DNA from 3 places in the Paenibacillus sp. NPDC056722 genome. Region 1 is predicted to be linked to each of the others. Evidence: predicted binding sites of a transcription regulator. Region 1 holds the regulator's gene; each other region holds the start of a gene.

Region 1 (6,305 bases):
ACAATACAGCGGCTCAGCGAGTTATTCGCCGCAGAAGACAGCGATCTTGGCTGGTATTTCGACGGGCTGCTGCGGGAACGGGAGATGGAGACTTTCCAGCCGGAGAGCGATTTAACATTTTACCGGCAGCTTGCCCTCAAGGTAGGCGACTGGACAGAGCTGGAGCCTCCAAGGGATCAGCATGGTGCTAATCCACTGCATTCATTATCTTTCTCTGATTATATGGATGAGATTAGACAACGGCTCAAGGACAAGTTACCCCATTATGAAAGCCGGGAAGCCCAGGATATTATGTTTAGCGAGGTTATAACCGCACTTTCCGAGGACAAGCACCTGCTGATTGAGGCAGGGACGGGAACCGGCAAGTCGCTGGGTTATCTGCTTCCGGCAATTTATCAGAGCGTTCGCAGCGAGCAAAAGGTCATGGTCAGCACTCATACCATTAATCTGCAAGACCAGCTCCGGGAGCGCGATATTCCGCTGCTGACCGAAGTTGTACCATTTCCGTTCAAGGCTGCTATCTTCAAGGGAAGAGGGCACTATTTGTGTCTGCGCAAATTTGAACATAAAATAAATAAAAGGGACTTTACGAGTCCGAGGGAAGATGCCATCATTGCCGCGCAGATGATCGTGTGGCTGACTCAGAGTGAATCCGGGGATGACGAGGAGCTGAACCTCGGCGGACGCGGCGGGGATTTCTGGGAGACGGTAGCAAGCGACACCGATTCGTGCCTGGGCCGTGCTTGCCCTTGGTTCCGCAAGTGCTATTACCACCGGGCCAAGCATGAGGCCGGTATTGCGGACGTGGTAATTACGAACCATTCCAAGCTGTTTGCAGATGTGAAGGCTGGACATCAATTGTTGCCAGCCTATGAGCATCTGGTTATTGATGAGGCCCATCATCTGGAGGATGTAGCCGGGAAGCATCTCGGCATGCACATGAAGCATTTTACGGTGTCACATACTCTGGGTAGACTCTACAAGGACAGCCGTAACGGACAGCTTCCGGCCTTGCGTCAGATTCTGCAAACTTCCGGTAGCGAGCAGGCTTCCGAATGGAGTGTCATCATTGACAGGCTTTATCCGGACTTGCTTACGGTGAAGGAGACATGGGATGTATTAAGCGAGAGGCTGTACACTCTCCTGCCGGAGCGCAGCGATGCGGCCGCAGGGGAAGCGGGACAGCTTGTGCTTCGTCTCCAGCCGGGAAGCAAGCCGAAGGACTGGGAAGAGCTGGCGGCATTAGAGAATACAATGCACCTGAGCCTCAGCGAAGTCATCCGTAAGGGTGAGAAGATGCTGAGCGAGATGCGTGAACAGGATGGTCAGTCCAGCTCGGACAGTCTGGTGACCGATCTTGGGGGTCTCTTTAAGGATTTGGGCGCCATTCGCGAACAGGTGCGCTTCTTTATGAATCTGAACGACGTGAATGTTGTCTATTGGCTGGAAGCCAGCACTAATTATCGCAGCAAGTCCCTGCAACTCTATGCGGTGCCTGTCGATGTCAGTGCCCAGCTTAAGGAGCTGTTCTTCGACAAGAAGAACAGCATCGTGCTGACCTCGGCCACATTGTCGGTCGATAAATCATTCCAATTCATGATTGACAATCTGGGGCTCGGCGAGGCAGCGGAGCAGGGGCGTCTGATGACCTCGCTGCTGCCTTCTCCGTTCAAGTACCGTGAACAGGCCCTGCTGGTCATTCCGCGCGACTTCCCGAGCGTTAAGGGCAGCATAGGCGATGCCCGCTTTGTGGACACGCTGGTGCAATCACTGGCGGAGGCTGCGGTAATCACACGCGGACGGATGCTGGTGCTGTTCACTTCTTACCGTATGCTGCGCCAGGTCTATGATCCCCTGAAGGAAGCTCTGGCTTCACAGGATATCAGTGTACTGGGCCAGGGAGTCGAAGGTGGAAGCCGTAGCAAGCTGATCCGCCGTTTCCAGGACAGCAACGCTTCTGTGCTGCTTGGTACAAGCAGCTTCTGGGAGGGCGTAGACATTCCGGGCGAGGCCCTAACCTGCCTGGCCATCGTCAGACTGCCGTTTCAGCCGCCGAATCATCCGCTCGCGGAGGCTAAGGCTGAGCTGCTACAGGCGCAGAAGAAGAACCCGTTCATGAAGCTCTCCGTGCCGCAGGCGGTTATCCGCTTCAAGCAGGGCTTCGGCCGTCTCGTTCGGACGGCACAAGACCGGGGGATCGTTATTGTTTATGATACCAGGGTGATTGAATCCTATTACGGTAAATATTTTCTGTATTCGCTGCCCGGTCCCAAGATGGAGCATATGAAGACCGAGCAAATGGTTCCCCGAATTGCAGAATGGCTGGAGGAAGGGGGCAAATAATGCCCCTTTCATTCCTCGTGTAATGCGTTATTTTCAACAATCGGATTAATCTATATAGAACACATTAATGATCTCCGAAGTGTAATTAACGGCATTTTTGTACCCTAATAAGTCTGAAGTTAAGGGTGTACTTAAATTAAGAGCAATAATGTACCTTAAATCTTCCGTAATACGCTTTCGGGGTGCTTTTTTGAAAAATAAGATACAATAATGCTCTTATTATCCTTTTTAAGTATTTATCTAGAAAAATAAGGTGCGGAAATACTGTTAGTTGGGGAAACAGAGCTATTTTTCACTGGTTTAAGAAAGCCGATATAGGGGAAGATGGATTTGCGACTTATAGCCCTAACTTCACCAGAGTAACGCTTTGTCTTCTGTTTGAATCTTTATTTCACTTAATCTAGGAGGAGAAAACATGAAATCGGATAAAATCTCGGAGGCGGTGGTACGCAGACTTCCTGTATACCTGCGATTCCTCAACGATCTCCAAAAACGTGAAATCTCGACAGTTTCTTCTCAAGAACTTGGTCAGAAGCTGGATCTTAACCCCGCCCAGATCCGTAAGGATCTGGCTTATTTTGGCGACTTCGGCCGTAAAGGTATCGGTTATGATGTATCTTATCTCATTGAGAAGATCCGCCATATCCTGAAACTGGATCAGCAAATTAACGTGGCTCTGGTAGGCGCCGGTAATCTTGGACATGCCTTGTCCAACTACAATGCTTACTTGAAGGACACGATGAAAATAACCGCTATTTTTGATTCCTATGATCCCAAGGTAGGTCAGAAAATCAACTCACTCATTGTACAACCCATGAAGGATCTGGGCAGCACTATCCGTGAGCAGGGCATCCGTATCGGCATTATTACTGTACCGGATACCGAAGCGCAGAATGTAGCTGATATCCTGGTGGAATCCGGTATTGAAGCGATTTTGAACTTTGCACCTGTAATTCTAAAAACGCCAGCGCATATCCGTGTTCATGCGGCCGACTTCACAACGGATTTGCAGAGCCTGGCTTATTATTTGCAAGATGGAAAGGAGGAGATTGGGCATGAGCAGCAGTAAGATTCTTATCCGTAACGGGAAGTTTCTTGTGCCTGGGTCTCCTCTGTCTGTGTTGAACGGCTGTATGATCATTGAGAATGATCTCATCACATACATAGGCGAAGAAGAGCCGTGCCTTGAAGAAGAGCTGCAAGTGATCGATGGCAGCCGTCTGCTGTTCATGCCTGGTCTGGTGAATACCCATGGTCATGCGGCGATGTCGCTGCTGCGCGGCTATGGTGATGACCGGACTCTTCAGGTCTGGATGCAGGAGAAAATGTGGCCGATGGAGGGCAAGTTTACCCCGGATGATATCTACTGGGGAAGCTCGTTATCCATACTTGAAATGATGAAGGGCGGCACGACGACCTTTTTGGACATGTATGACAAAATGGACCGGGTAGCTGAGATTACGGAGCAGTCCGGCATGCGCGGGGTTCTGACACGCGGCGTTATCGGTCTATGTCCGCCGGAGGTACAGGATGTGAAGCTGGCTGATGCTGTCCGGTTCGCTCGCGACTGGAATGGCAAGGCAGACGGCAGAATTACAACGATGCTGTCCCCGCATTCTCCTTATACTTGCCCGCCGGAGTTTTTCGTCAAGTTCGTACAGGCGTCCCATGACCTGGATCTGCCGCTGCATACGCATATGTCGGAGACAAAGCGGGAAGTGGAGCAGAACGTAGAGGAATACGGACTGCGCCCTGTCGAACACTTGGAAAAGCTGGGCATGTTTACACGACCATCTTTAGTCGCGCATGGTGTGCATTTGAATGACGAGGAGATCGGGATTCTGGCCCGTCACCATGTCGGGGTCTCCCATAACCCTGGGAGCAACCTGAAGCTGGCTAGCGGCATTGCCCGGGTTATCGACCTGCTGAATGCAGGTGTCACCGTATCGCTTGGCACGGATAGTGCAGCCAGCAACAACAATCTGGACTTGTTTGAAGAGATGCGTCTGGCAGCTCTTATCCATAAAGGATTCAGCGGTGATCCCACAGCTGTTCCGGCTTCAGAAGCCATGCTGATGGCTACGGAGTACGGTGCGAAGTCACTTTTCCTGGATAGTGTGGGCCGACTTGCTCCCGGCATGAAGGCTGATTTTATTGCCATTGATATCGACCAGCCGCACCTCCTGCCGCATACGGATCTGCTCTCACATGCGGTATATTCTGCCAGCGCTAAAGACGTGCTCCATGTCTGGGTGAACGGAAAGCAGATTGTGAAGAACGGGGAGTGCCTAACGTTGGATGAAGAGGCTATCCGACGCAAGGCACAGGAAACTTTTGAAGGTCTGTTGAAGCGGTAGACAGGCGAGGAATAGGCATCACCGCCGCGGAACAAGTAGAAAGGAAGCTGTAACTTGAAAAAGAGGAAAAAATGGATCCTGATAGGAGTGGCAGTGTTTCTGCTCTTGCTGCTCGGCCTAATTCAGTTCTACGCCTTTATCATGAAAGACCAATGGAAAGAACGGGATGCAGCAAAGGAAGTTGCCAAGAGCCGTGCGGGCTTGACTCTAATGGAGAAGGCCCAGAAATCGGTCTGGGATGAAAACTCGGTGTATTGGGTGCTGACAGGGAAAAATGAGGCGGGTACCGAGCTCATGGTGTGGGTTCGCTTTACAACGGACGGTAAAGTTGCTGAGGGCGACAATGTGGTATTCAGCGAAGAACTGAGCAAGGGCACATCGGAGGCTAAAATCAGGTCCATCATCAGCGCACAGCTTCCGGATATTAAGATTCAAAGGCTGCTCCCGGGTGTGTATAACGGGGAATATGCCTGGCAGCTTTTTTATGAACAAGGAGATCGTTATTATTATCAGTTCTACCGCTTTTCTGACGGAATGCCTATCGGAGGGCGTTTCAGTTTGCCGAAGCGCTGAGACTGAACCTCATTGGGCTTTCTTTACGGATAAAAGTAAGGGGAAGTTAAGTGTGATTTAAGAAAAAACAAACAAGCGAACCGGATGGCGGTTTCGCTTGTTTGCGTTTAGATTAGGGTTTCTATATGTTGTCTGATGAGTATCAATAACGAGATTGCTTAACGACGATTTTTACGAGAATTCATTGATCTATTTGGAACGTATTAAAATAACAAACTAGGCCAGGACAAAAGAAAGTCTATAATAAGAATCCCCGTAGTGAATTAACGGCATTTTTGTACCTTAAATTCTCTGCAGCTAAGAGTTAATAGGAATTAAGTGCAATATTGTACCTTAAATCTTCCAGAATACTCGTCCAGCGATGCTTTTTCGAAAAATAAGATACAATAATGCCCTTATTTTCCTCATTTCTTTATATTCAAGAAAAATAAGGTACAAAAATGCTGTTAATTAGGGAGATGGACTATTTTTCTCGCTGTTAAAACGATTGGTGTGGGGGAATATCGGTTGAAATAGGCGACAGCCAGTGAGAGCCGATGAAAGATAATTATAATGCATTACCTAGTGTGGAAAGTGAAGTTCTGGGTGGATGTTTACATTTGTAAATATATTCATGGAACCGTTCCCGCGAAATCATTTCCACGTAAATCATTCCCACGTAAAAATCATTCCCGCCGAACCATTCTTATGTAAGCTTTCAGGCGAACGCTCCGCTCCTACAGATACTCCTACAGATACTCCTACAGATACTCCTACAGATACTCCTACAGTTCCAAACTTCCCCTTTGCTCCTCTTAGTTTTTGTTAATTTCTTTTGTTAATTTCTTTTGTTAATTTCTTTTGCTAATTTCTTTTGCTGATTTTTTTATTTTCTTTTGTTACTTTCTTTTGTTACTTTCTTTTGTTTATAAAATATATAATTTCGTATTGATTATCGTATATCAAATTAGTCGCTGTAATTATATCTATTAGTATATCATCGATAATTCGTATAGATGCAGATGTCAGATTTACGGGTAGATATTTTTATCA
Region 2 (6,305 bases), on a different contig from region 1:
CTACCGAACAGATCGAATACCTGCGGTGGATTGCCTGCCGCCATTTCACCACGAAGTTTTTCTTTGCGGTTCACGTCTGATTCAACGCCGTCCAGCTTAAAGGTTAAACCAGGAACATCCCCTTCTACCTTCTTAACTACATCCTCCAAAATAGCCAAACGTTTTTGTTTGTCTGCCCCTACTTGGGTGTGACGGATCGTCATTTCGAACGGCTCCTCACTTACCGGTTCCTCAGTAGCAGGTGCGTTTGTAGCTTCCACCGTGTTCGTTCCAGTTTTGTTGCCCTCACCATTGGTAGTGCTAGTGTTGTTATTTCCTCCACAACCGGCAAGCAGCGCAGAGCTTACGAAAATCAGGGACAACAGCAAAGTCATACTTTTTTTCATTTTTGTGACCCTCCCTATTTAATGTTTTCGTTTACAGTTTCTATTATAAAAAAAGGTGATTGTTAACGTAAGGTTAAGATTCATCTACAGTAGGGATAAAATTGTCTAATGTAAGCGAAATCATTGTTATTTTTTAACTTTTAACGTTAGTATATATAACATATATCTTTGTAAAGGCTAATTTTAAAATCAAAAATCATCTAAAAACAATGAAGAATAAGTGCTTTTATGTATGATAAACCGTTATTATGTTATGTATTTTAACATAAATCAAAACAATCGATTCTTTTCTAATCAATTTGTAAACGGATTATTCTTATATCATAACAGAAGCCGCCCCTTTAGCAGCAGCTATTTTGGGACGGCTTCTTATGTTCTTATGTTCTTATGACAAGATATTATACCAGTTCGACTTGCTTGCGACCTTCTTCAACCAGTCTGTAAGCCCGCTGTACTTCCTCTTCAGTTGGGCTGGGAACACCCTCAAGCTCGTAAGCCTTGCCTAACATTTCCCACTTGTATACGCCCATCTGGTGGTATGGCAGGATCTCGAACTTCTCTACCCCATTCAGGCTGCCGATGAAGCGACCAAGATTCAACAGATCCTCTTCCCGGTCATGAATGCCAGGAACATAGACGTGCCGGATCCACATTTTGCGATCATGATCTGACAACCAGCGTGCGAGCTTCAGTGTCCGCTCATTGGATTTGCCCGTCAGTTTGATATGGGCTTCGTCATCAATATGCTTAAGATCGAGCATCACCAGATCTGTTACATCCAGCAGATCATTAATCTTATCACCTTCATTGTAGCCATTGCTATCCAGTGTGGTGTGCAGATTCCAGCGTTTCTTCACTTCCGTGAACAGTTGCTTGACGAAATGGGCCTGTAGCGTTGGCTCTCCGCCGGATACGGTCAAGCCACCTCCGGACGTACGGTAATAGTTCAAGTAAGGTTCTATCTCAGCCAGAACCTCTTCCAGGCTCATTTCCTTGCCCTCATCCAATGCCCATGTATCTGGATTATGACAATATTGGCATTTCAACAGACAGCCTTGCATGAACAAAACAAATCGAATGCCAGGCCCGTCAACGGTTCCAAAGGTTTCCAAGGAGTGTATGCGACCTTTAATCATTAGGAGTCATCCTTTCTCCACGACTGACCACAGCCTCTCCTTCCGAAGAAGGTCCCTGTCCTTAAAGACTGTTGTCACCTAAAATCGCGGTCCCGAAATTTAAAATTTTAACCAATTGAGAACAAGATTTTACCGCCCTTGTGACAAGGGCGGCATCTCCTTGCGAGTATCATAATGATATAGCTAAAGCCAAAGCAATTTCGTTATCGTCTTACATCGAACCATGGAACGTACGGTTGATTACATCCAATTGTTGTTCGCGGGTCAGCTTGATGAAGTTAACTGCATAGCCGGATACACGAATGGTCAATTGTGGGTAGTTCTCTGGATGTTCCATAGCATCCATCAACTGTTCGCGGGCGAACACGTTGACGTTCAGGTGGTGACCCTTGCTGCCGAAGTATCCGTCAAGCATGGATACCAGGTTGGATTTACGGCCTTCTTCTTCCTTACCCAATGCCTTAGGCACGATGGAGAAGGTGTTGGAGATTCCGTCCAGGCTATCCTCGTAAGGCAGTTTGGCAACAGAGCTCAGGGATGCCAGGGCGCCCTTCTTATCACGGCCGTGCATTGGGTTAGCACCCGGTGCGAATGGCTCGCCTTTTTTACGTCCGTCAGGTGTAGTACCTGTCTTCTTACCATACACAACGTTAGAAGTGATGGTCAGTACCGATTGTGTCGGCAAGGAATCACGGTAAGTTGTGTTTTTGCGAATCATTGTCATGAAGGATTCAACCAAATCTACCGCGATGCTGTCTACGGCATCGTCATTGTTACCGTAGCAAGGGAATTCACCTTCGATTTCAAAATCAATGGCAATACCTTGTTCGTTACGTACCGGTCTAACCTTGGCATATTTGATGGCGCTCAGGGAGTCGGCTGCAACAGACAAACCGGCGATACCACAAGCCATGGTCCGCAGAATATCGCGGTCATGCAAAGCCATTTCAATACGCTCGTAGGAATATTTATCGTGCATGTAGTGAATGACGTTCAGCGTGTTCATGTACAGCTTAGCCAGCCACTCCATCATTGGTTTGAAACGTTTCATTACTTCTTCATAATCAAGAACATCGGAAGTGATGCGCGGAAGCTCAGGTCCAACTTGCACGCCGGATTTTTCATCAACACCACCATTGATAGCATACAACAGTGCTTTTGCCAGGTTGGCACGTGCGCCGAAGAATTGCATTTGTTTACCAATGCGCATTGCAGATACACAACATGCAATACCGTAGTCATCGCCATAGATCGGACGCATCAGATCATCATTCTCGTATTGAATGGAACTGGTCTCGATGGATACCTTGGCACAATATTTCTTGAAGCCTTCAGGCAATTTCTCGGACCACAGTACAGTCAAGTTCGGTTCCGGTGCAGGTCCCAGGTTGTACAGGGTGTGCAGGAAACGGAAGCTGTTCTTAGTAACGCGTGTTGTACCATCTACGGACATACCGCCAATGGATTCTGTAACCCAGGTAGGGTCACCACTGAACAGTTCATTATAGTCAGGTGTGCGCAGGAATTTAACGATACGCAATTTCATTACAAAATGGTCTGTTAACTCTTGTGCTTGTTCTTCGGTCAAAATACCTTCTGCGATATCGCGCTCAACATAGATATCAAGGAAAGAGGATACGCGTCCAAGGGACATTGCCGCACCGTTTTGTTCTTTGATTGCTGCAAGATATCCGAAGTACACCCATTGGAAAGCTTCTTTGGCAGTGTTAGCTGGCTTGGAGATATCAAAGCCGTGCATAGCTGCCATCTTCTTCAGTTCACCCAGTGCGCGGATCTGTTCGGAGACCTCTTCCCGAAGACGAATTACGGATTCGCTCATGGCATCTACTTCAAGATTCTTGAGATCTTGTTTCTTTTCGTTGACCAAGAAATCAATTCCGTAAAGCGCTACGCGGCGATAGTCACCAATGATCCGGCCACGGCCGTAAGCATCAGGAAGACCGGTAATGATACCCGCTCTGCGCGCTGCTCTCATTTCATCTGTATATGCATCAAATACGCCTTGGTTATGCGTTTTGCGAATGTTCGTGAACATGTCGACAATGCCTTGCGGAAGTTCAAATCCGTATGCGTTGCAGGCATCGATCATCATTTTAATACCACCGAACGGTTGGATGGAACGTTTGAAAGGCGCATCTGTCTGAACGCCGACAATTTGCTCCTTGTCTTTGTCAATGTAACCAGGATTGTGCGAGACGATCGTAGATACAGTGTTCACATCTACATCAAGCACACCGCCGTTGGCAATTTCCCGTTTAGTCATTTCAGAAACAATTTTCCACAGCTCTTTGGTGTTCTCAGTAGCTCCGGCGAGGAAATCTTCCTTGCCCAGGTAAGGGGTAATATTCTTCTCAATAAAGTCATTCACGTTAACTTTTCTGGACCATTTACCTTTTGTAAAACCGCGCCAACCCGACTTCACTTCTTGTACATCTTTTTCAATCACCGACATGCTAAATCCCTCCATCTATATTTATAGTATTGTAGAGATCGCGGGCTTGAAGGTTAATCCCGTGTCTCGCGACCCCATCTAATGGTTGTTATAAAATTCACAAAAGTGATTTTACAACTGGGATCGTTGTTTGTTTATATAAATATTTTAGTTTATTTTCTGAAAAAGGACTGTGACAAATATCACCTTTTCGGTGATATTTGTCACTTGCATCCAGTTTCTAAAGGAACAGAATTCTTAGCTTAAATCCTTGGTATTAGTTGTCAAATTTTCCGTAGAAAGCATTGCGGTATACGTCTGCAAGCTCGCTGACAAGCGGCATTTTTGGATTGGCAGTTGTACATTGGTCTTCGAATGCACGGTCAGCCAGATAGTCAACACGCGATTCGAAATCCTTAGGATCAAAGCCCAGCTGTTGGAACGACTCCTCAATACCCAGCTTCTTGTTCATGTCGCGGATAGCATTGATCAAGCTGGTAACCCCTTCTTCAGTGGTACGAGCTGGCAGTCCCAAAATACGGGCGATTTCTGCATAGCGCTCATCAGCAACGAAGTGCGAATACTTAGGGAACGAAGCAAACTTCGTTGGTTTCTTGGCATTGTAGCGGATAACGTGTGGCATAAGAATCGCATTGGTGCGACCATGAGCCGTGTGATATTGACCGCCCCATTTGTGCGCCAAGCTGTGGTTAATGCCCAGGAACGCGTTGGCAAACGCCATACCAGCAAGCGTTGAAGCATTGTGCATTTTCTCACGGGCCAGTGGATCAGCTTCCAGTGCCGATTTCTCCAGGTATTGGAATACGAGCTGGATAGCTTTGATGGCCAGACCATCGGAGTAGTCACTAGCCATAACCGAGACATAGGCTTCAATCGCATGGGTCAAAACGTCCATACCTGTATCAGCAACAGCAGTTTTTGGCAAGCTGTATACGAACTCTGGATCAATGATAGCTACATCAGGTGTGAGCTCATAGTCAGCCAAAGGATATTTGGTGTGTTTTTCAGTTGTTTTATCCGTGATAACCGCGAAAGAAGTAACTTCCGAACCCGTACCCGAAGTGGTAGGAATGGCAACGAATTTAGCTTTGTTACCCAGTTTAGGGAACTTGTAGACCCGTTTACGGATATCCATGAATTTTTGTTTCAGACCGTTAAAGTCAGCGTCTGGGTGTTCATAGAACAACCACATACCTTTAGCTGCGTCCATAGGGGAACCGCCGCCAAGTGCAATGATGCAGTCCGGCTGGAATCTGTTCATCATAGCTGTACCTTTTTCCACTGTAGTTGTCGATGGATCTGGTTCTACTTCCGAGAACACTTCGATGGCTACTGGTGTTTGACGTTGACGCAGGTAGTGTTCAACTCTTTCCACATAACCCAGCTTCACCATCATAGGGTCAGTGATAATCGCAACACGTGTAATATCAGGCATTTTGGCAAGGTATTGAGTTGCACCTTTTTCGAAATAGATCTTGTCGGGTACTTTAAACCATTGCATATTCACGGTACGACGATTCACCCTTTTCACGTTGATCAGATTGATGGCAGTCACGTTTTGCGATACCGAGTTGCGTCCGTAAGATCCGCAGCCCAGGGTCAGCGAAGGGATATTAGTGTTGTAAATATCGCCGATGGCACCGTGTGTTGATGGCGAGTTTACCAGAATACGTCCGGTTTGCAAACGGTTCGAGAATTTCATGATCACTTCTTCATTGTTGGAATGGATAGCCGAGCTATGGCCCATGCCTCCGAACTCAACGATCTCGGCAGCACGTTCGATACCTTGATCAGCATTTTTAACTTTATAGCAAGCCAGTACCGGGCTAAGCTTCTCTGCAGACAGCGGGAATTTTGTACCTACACCTTCAAGTTCAGCTACCAGAATTTTAGTGCCTGCTGGAACTTGAATTCCGCACATTTCCGCGATCTTCGTTGCAGATTGGCCAACAATTGCCGGATTCACTGCACATTTTTCAACGTTCATTGCGCCGGAAGTCAGCTTGCCAGCTTCTTCTTTGTTAACAAAGTAACAGCCGTTCGCAATCATTTTCTTCTTCACTTGGTCGAAGATAGCTTCTTCAATAATAACAGCTTGCTCAGATGCGCAAATCATACCGTTATCGAATGTCTTGGAAAGAATGATGTCAGTTACCGCTTGGTCGATATCAGCACTCTTCTCGATAAAGGCAGGCACGTTACCAGGGCCTACACCCAGAGCCGGTTTACCACAGCTATAAGCTGCTTTAACCATCGCCGATCCGCCTGTTGCCAGAATCAGTGCAACGTCAGGGTTGTTCATCAAAGCGT
Region 3 (6,305 bases), on a different contig from region 1:
TGAATGGATAAAGTGAAACCTTTTGGCACTCTTTGGAGTCTTAGAAGAGTACGAAGCCGTTCGGGTGTTGCTTGGCGTTCAGGTATGAATGCAGTAGCAATAGAGGGGAGAGGATTACCGTTGGGATTGTTTGATGATGATTTTTATTCAACGAAGGTACCACGGCGGAGCAGAGAACAGGATAAATCCAAAGGCTTGTCACGGGGTTGGCGAACTAGCAGATCGCGCCGGAGTCTCTCAACATGGCAAATCTCTGCACTTAGCTCTGTAATCAGTGCGGTGGTAGCAGTATTGCTGTTCAGCCTGGTGACCGGGCATTGGGCGCCGGAGAGAGCAGCAGGGTCTACCGTCATTGAGAACGTGACGCCGAGCAGTGGCGATCCTTACGATCGTATTATTCAGGCGGCGGCGATGGTTCGTCCTGCCGTAGTGAGCATTGTTAACCATAAGGAAGACAACAAGGAAGAGAATATTCTGGATCAGTCATCACTGGGCTCCGGAGTTATTTATAAAAAAGATGCCAATAAGGCCTACATCATTACTAATAACCATGTCGTTCAGGGTGCAGGCAAGCTGGAGATTGTTACGGTGTCTGGGGAGACCCGCAGAGCGGAGCTGGTCGGCGCAGATAAAGTAACCGATATTGCTGTGCTGTCGATTGATGCCAAGGGCATCAACACCATCGCTCAGATTGGTGACTCTTCCAAGCTGCGTCTTGGGGAGACCGTCATAGCTATCGGCAATCCACTTGGTCTTGGTGATACGCTAACTTCCGGTATTATAAGCTATACGGAGCGGAAGATTCCCGTATCGCTCAACCAGGATGGTGTGTACGACTGGGAGCAGGAGGTCATTCAGACCGATGCGGCGATCAATGAAGGTAACAGTGGTGGCGCGCTAGTTGATCTCAACGGCAAGGTGATCGGGATCAATACGATGAAAATTTCGGATACCGGCGTAGAAGGGCTTGGCTTTGCCATACCGACCAATCATGTTATGGAGACGGCAGATGAGCTAACCAGCAAGGGTAAGATCTCACGATCCTATCTGGGCGTCTACACGGTGGATCTGAACAATCCTTATGTCCCGTTGGCCGAAGACCAGCGCAAGGAGCTGAATCTGCCTGTGGCTGTTAAGGACGGTGTAGTCGTACTTGATGCTGTTGGACCGGCAAAGGTTGCGGGACTCCAGTTCAACGACGTTATCACAAAATTTGACGGAGAGCCCATTACGTCTACCCTTTCACTGCGGAAGTATTTGTATAATCACACTAAGATCGGTGATGAATTACAGATTACTTTTTACAGAAACGGGGTTCTAAAGCAGGTATCGGTAAAACTTTTGGAGAAGCCTGAGGAATAAAACCTTCAGAAATGGTATATAATGATATAGCAGTCATGACCAGCCAGGCTGACAGCCCTTACATTGGGAAGTCAGCCTTTTGTGGGAAAAAACGGAGATATTCGGATGGGTCAGCTTGCCTTTACTTCGAAGGTGTGGTACTATGAGAACAATCATACATTTGATACCTAATTCTCGTGTTGAAAAGGGCTGTCAAGTTAAGTAATATACAACCTTTTTCAATGTGTGAATTTTTTCTTTGTTTGAAGATAAAAAGAACATATTAATTTAAATTTGTGGAGGTTACACACATGCAAACAGGTACAGTTAAATGGTTCAACGCTGAAAAAGGATTCGGATTTATCGAAGTTGAAGGCGGTAGCGACGTATTCGTACACTTCAGTGCGATCACTGGCGAAGGCTTCAAAACTTTGGACGAAGGCCAACGCGTTGAATTCAACGTTGTTCAAGGCAACCGTGGTCCACAAGCCGAAAACGTTGTAAAACTGTAATAATAGAAGGTACCGTCCCCGCTTGTTGAAAGTTGGGACGGTCTTTTTTTAACAGAACTCAACAACCTTTGTAAGGGCTCCGTACTGGGGCTTTTCTTATTATTATAGAGGTGTAAGCATAAATCTTAACATTTTGGGGTATCATGTATCGTTAATCCACTTGTGACATAAAGGAAGGAGGAACGGCAATGAACTACCGGAAGAAACCCGTGGAGGAAATCCCGGAAGAGAATACCGCGATTTGGGCCTGTACTAACGAGGGGTGCAATGGATGGATGAGGGACAATTTTGCTTTTGACACTGTGCCTTCTTGTCGTCTCTGCAACGCTCCAATGGTCCGCAGTATGAAGATGCTGCCGCTGCTGCTCAATTCCAACGGTGATCTGAAGTCGCTGAAGAAGGGTATTTCCATTACGTGACCGGCGCCTTTATGAGCCAAGCTTAGTATAGAATAACGCACAAACTCCGAGACGGTTAAACCGTCTTATTTTTTTTGCTTTTTTGTCACTACTTTGTGATATTTGTCACAAAATTATTATTTTTATAGCAAAAATAGAGCGTATAATGTGATTTACATCACACAGTTCCCTTAAAATTTTTGACAAAATAGACGTATTGATAAGGGAGAGGGAAGGGGAGAAATATGGATACAATCATGCTGTCACGTATTCAATTTGCGTCGACGACAATTTTTCACTATTTCTTTGTGCCGGTGTCTATTGGGCTAGCGCTTTTGATTGCCATCATGGAGACTATGTATGTAAGAAAAGGCGATGAAGAGTACAAGAGAATGGCGCAATTCTGGGGAAAGCTATTCCTCATAAATTTTGCAGTCGGGGTAGTTACAGGTATACTGCAGGAATTCCAGTTTGGGATGAACTGGTCCGATTATTCACGATTCGTTGGTGACGTGTTCGGTGCACCGCTGGCCGTGGAAGCTCTACTGGCTTTTTTCCTGGAGTCTACATTCATCGGGCTATGGATCTTCGGCTGGGACAAAGTCTCTAAGAAGGTGCATTTGCTCTCCATCTGGATGGTTGCTTTTGGTACGATGATGTCGGCGTTCTGGATTCTGACCGCTAACTCATTCATGCAGCATCCGGTGGGCTTCACGATCAACAATGGACGTGCTGAAATGAATGACATCTTCGCTCTCATTACGAACGGACAATTACTTGTGGAATTCCCACACACGGTGCTGGCGGCCTACGCTACAGGCGCGTTTCTTGTAACAGGTATCAGTGCCTACAAGCTGCTGAAGAAGCAGGAAGTATCTTTCTTTAAGAAATCTTTTCAAATTGCAGCAATTGTCGGCATTATCTCTTCGGTGGGTGTAGCGGTGGCAGGACATGCTCAGGCGCAATACCTGGTAGAGACTCAGCCGATGAAAATGGCGGCATCCGAAGGACTATGGGGCGAGAGCGGCGATCCTGCACCTTGGACGGTGTGGGCGAATATTGACCCTACGAACAAGACTAACAGCGGTGAATTCAAAATCCCGTATTTGCTTAGCTTCCTGTCTTACAGTAAGTTCTCCGGTGAAGTTAAAGGGATGAACCAATTGCAGGCTGAATATGAACAGCAATACGGACCTGGGGACTACATTCCTCCGGTACGGACCACCTTCTGGAGCTTCCGGATCATGGTTGCTGCGGGTACGGCAATGATCGTGCTTGGTCTGTATGCAATGTACTTGATTTGGCGTAAAAAGATGGACCGTCCGAACACCTGGTTCATGCGGTTCATGTTCTGGGGACTGCTGCTTCCGCCAATCGCCAATACAGCGGGCTGGGTGATGACTGAATTTGGCCGCCAGCCGTGGACGGTATTCGGCTTGATGCAGACCAAAGACAGTGTGTCGCCTAATATCACGAGCGGACAGGTATTATTCTCGGTGATTTCTTTTACAACGATCTATTTAATTCTGGGTCTGGTATTGGTCGGCTTGTTCATCAAAGTTATCAAAAAAGGTCCTTATGCCATGGATAACGATCACGGCGATTCGCATGATCCATATAACAAGGAGGGGTCCCATGCTTTCTCTTAATGAATTGTGGTTTGTATTGATTGCGGTTCTGTTCATCGGGTTCTTCTTCCTGGAGGGTTTTGACTTTGGTGTAGGAATGGAAACACAGCTCTTGGCCAAGAATGATACGGAGCGCCGGGTGCTGATCAACTCGATTGGACCGTTCTGGGATGCCAATGAAGTATGGCTACTGACGGGTGCAGGTGCGATGTTCGCGGCCTTTCCGAACTGGTATGCTACGCTATTCAGCGGATTTTATATTCCCTTCGTGTTCGCGCTACTGGCGCTGATCGCCCGGGGTGTAGCATTTGAATTCAGGGGCAAGCGGGATTCCCTGGCCTGGAAAAGAACTTGGGATGTCTGCATCTTCCTCGGCAGCTTCCTCCCGCCGTTCCTGCTGGCTGTCGTCTTCGCAAGCTTCATCAAGGGCTTGCCGATTGACGCCAATATGCAGATGTATGCCGGATTCACGGATATCGTTAATATCTACACCGTTGTTGCCGGAATTACAGTAGTTCTGCTCTGTCTGGTACACGGCCTGATGTTCACGACGCTGCGTACGATTGGTGATCTGCAGGTTCGGGCCCGAAAGCTGGGGCAGAAGCTGTTGATTCCACTGGGCGTACTGCTGCTGGGTTTTGTGGTAATGACCTACTTCATGACCGATATCTTTGAAAAGCGTGGAACAGTGCTTCTGAGTATAGTAATATTGGGTATTATTGCATATGTACTGGCAGGCTACTTCATGTTGAAGAAGAAGGACAGCTGGGCATTCGGCATGACTGGAGCGGTATTCGCCTTGTCGGTGGCTTCGATCTTCGTGGGACTGTTCCCGCGGGTGATGATCAGCTCCATTGATCAGGCGTTCAACCTGACGATCACGAATGCGGCTTCCGGACATTATTCACTGAAGGTCATGACGATTGTGGCATTGACGCTGCTGCCGTTCGTATTGGGTTATCAGATTTGGAGTTATTTTATCTTTCACAAACGGGTTCACGAGAAGGAGCATCTTGAATACTAATGGATAAAAATTTGCTTGGGTACAAAGGAGTTAGGCCGGTCTTTCTGATCGTCGGCTTCCTGACCCTGGTGCAAAGCCTGTCCATTCTTCTGCTGGCCAAAGGGCTGGCGGAAGTTGTCTCTGCGCTGTTTGCGGGAGCACCGCTGAAGGAACAATGGGGTACTTCCCTATTGTTCCTTCTTGCGTTTCTGGTGCGCCATGTGTGCGCCCTGCTGATGAGCCGGGTATCCTACCGGTTCGCGGAAGCGACCGGAAGCAGCATGCGGCAGCAGATGATGGATAAGCTGTTCCAGCTAGGGCCGAGATTGGCAGGCGACCGGGGCACCGGTACGCTGGTTACACTGGTATTGGAAGGCGTAACAAAGTTCCGCACTTATCTGGAGCTGATCATTCCACGGATGGTTGGAATGTCAGTCACACCGCTAATGCTGCTCGTCTATGTGTACACACAAGACACGACAAGCGGCGTGATTCTCACCGTGACGATGCCGATCATTATTGCCTTTATGATTCTGATCGGAATGACGGCTCGCAAACAAATGGACCGTCAGCTCAAGTCCTATCGGACACTGTCCAATCACTTTGTCGATTCGCTGCGGGGCTTGGAGACGCTGAAGTTCCTGGGCCGCAGCCGTAGTCATAGCGAGAGCATCGCTCATGTCAGCGATCGTTATCGCTCAGCTACGATGCGTACCTTGCGCGTGGCGTTCCTGTCTTCCTTTGCTCTGGATTTCTTCACCATGCTCTCGGTAGCTTCCGTGGCTGTCAGCCTCGGTCTGCGGTTGGTCAATGAGCAGATGACGTTGGTCACCGGGCTGACCATTCTGATCCTGGCCCCGGAATATTTCCTGCCGGTACGGCTTGTGGGTGCGGATTTTCATGCTACGCTGGACGGAAAAGAAGCCGGTGAGGCCATGAAGAGTATTATTGACCGGGAGACCGTACAGGCGGTGAAGTTGACGGCGAGTGGAGCAGGGCAAGGGGTTGCTGAAAAAGGAGCTGCCTCGGGTGCTGTGGCTGGTAATGTCAGTAGTGCTGGACGTGTTGGTGGTGCTGGTCGGGCTGGAACTAATAGAACTGCTGGTACTACTCTTGTAGGGCAACCGTCCTCTGCATCCGACTTTGCTTGGACTAACGGCGCCATTCTACAGTTGAATGGCGTGGGTGTTAAGTATGAAGAAGGCGGATTGTCCTCGCTGGAAGGGGTCAGCCTGCGTTTCGCAGGGGCGGCTAAGATCGGAATTATTGGGGAGAGTGGAGCAGGGAAGTCCACACTGGTGGATATCCTGGGTGGCTTTCTGCATCCTACGTCTGGCAGTATTACCGTGGGCGCTAGCACGTTCAGCTCACTGACAGACGAAGCCTGGCGGAAGCAGACGGCGTATATCCCGCAGCGGCCGTA

The links. Region 1 encodes Rex, which represses fermentation and respiration genes when NADH is low (regulators of the CRP and FNR family bind a similar motif). Its sites were predicted from a motif close to TTGTGAAATATTTCACAA; they were not measured.
Region 2: the regulator Rex is predicted to act here: its motif matches at 4,081-4,098, upstream of pflB (formate C-acetyltransferase).
Region 3: the regulator Rex is predicted to act here: its motif matches at 2,366-2,383, upstream of ACFRAM_RS15965 (cytochrome ubiquinol oxidase subunit I).

Annotation. Positions count from the first base shown of each region.
Region 1 is NZ_JBHTYV010000001.1:952,247-958,551, reverse strand. Features, by position in the region: gene dinG (ATP-dependent DNA helicase DinG) at 1-2,343, shown strand, start outside; gene ACFRAM_RS04435 (redox-sensing transcriptional repressor Rex) at 2,759-3,412, shown strand; gene ACFRAM_RS04430 (amidohydrolase) at 3,399-4,700, shown strand; gene ACFRAM_RS04425 (cell wall elongation regulator TseB-like domain-containing protein) at 4,755-5,273, shown strand.
Region 2 is NZ_JBHTYV010000003.1:215,416-221,720, forward strand. Features, by position in the region: gene ACFRAM_RS09605 (extracellular solute-binding protein) at 1-386, opposite strand, end outside; gene pflA (pyruvate formate-lyase-activating protein) at 785-1,522, opposite strand; gene pflB (formate C-acetyltransferase) at 1,734-3,995, opposite strand; gene adhE (bifunctional acetaldehyde-CoA/alcohol dehydrogenase) at 4,252-6,305, opposite strand, start outside.
Region 3 is NZ_JBHTYV010000005.1:449,225-455,529, reverse strand. Features, by position in the region: gene ACFRAM_RS15980 (S1C family serine protease) at 121-1,362, shown strand; gene ACFRAM_RS15975 (cold-shock protein) at 1,653-1,853, shown strand; gene ACFRAM_RS15970 (cold-shock protein) at 2,042-2,272, shown strand; gene ACFRAM_RS15965 (cytochrome ubiquinol oxidase subunit I) at 2,497-3,900, shown strand; gene cydB (cytochrome d ubiquinol oxidase subunit II) at 3,887-4,903, shown strand; gene cydD (thiol reductant ABC exporter subunit CydD) at 4,903-6,305, shown strand, end outside.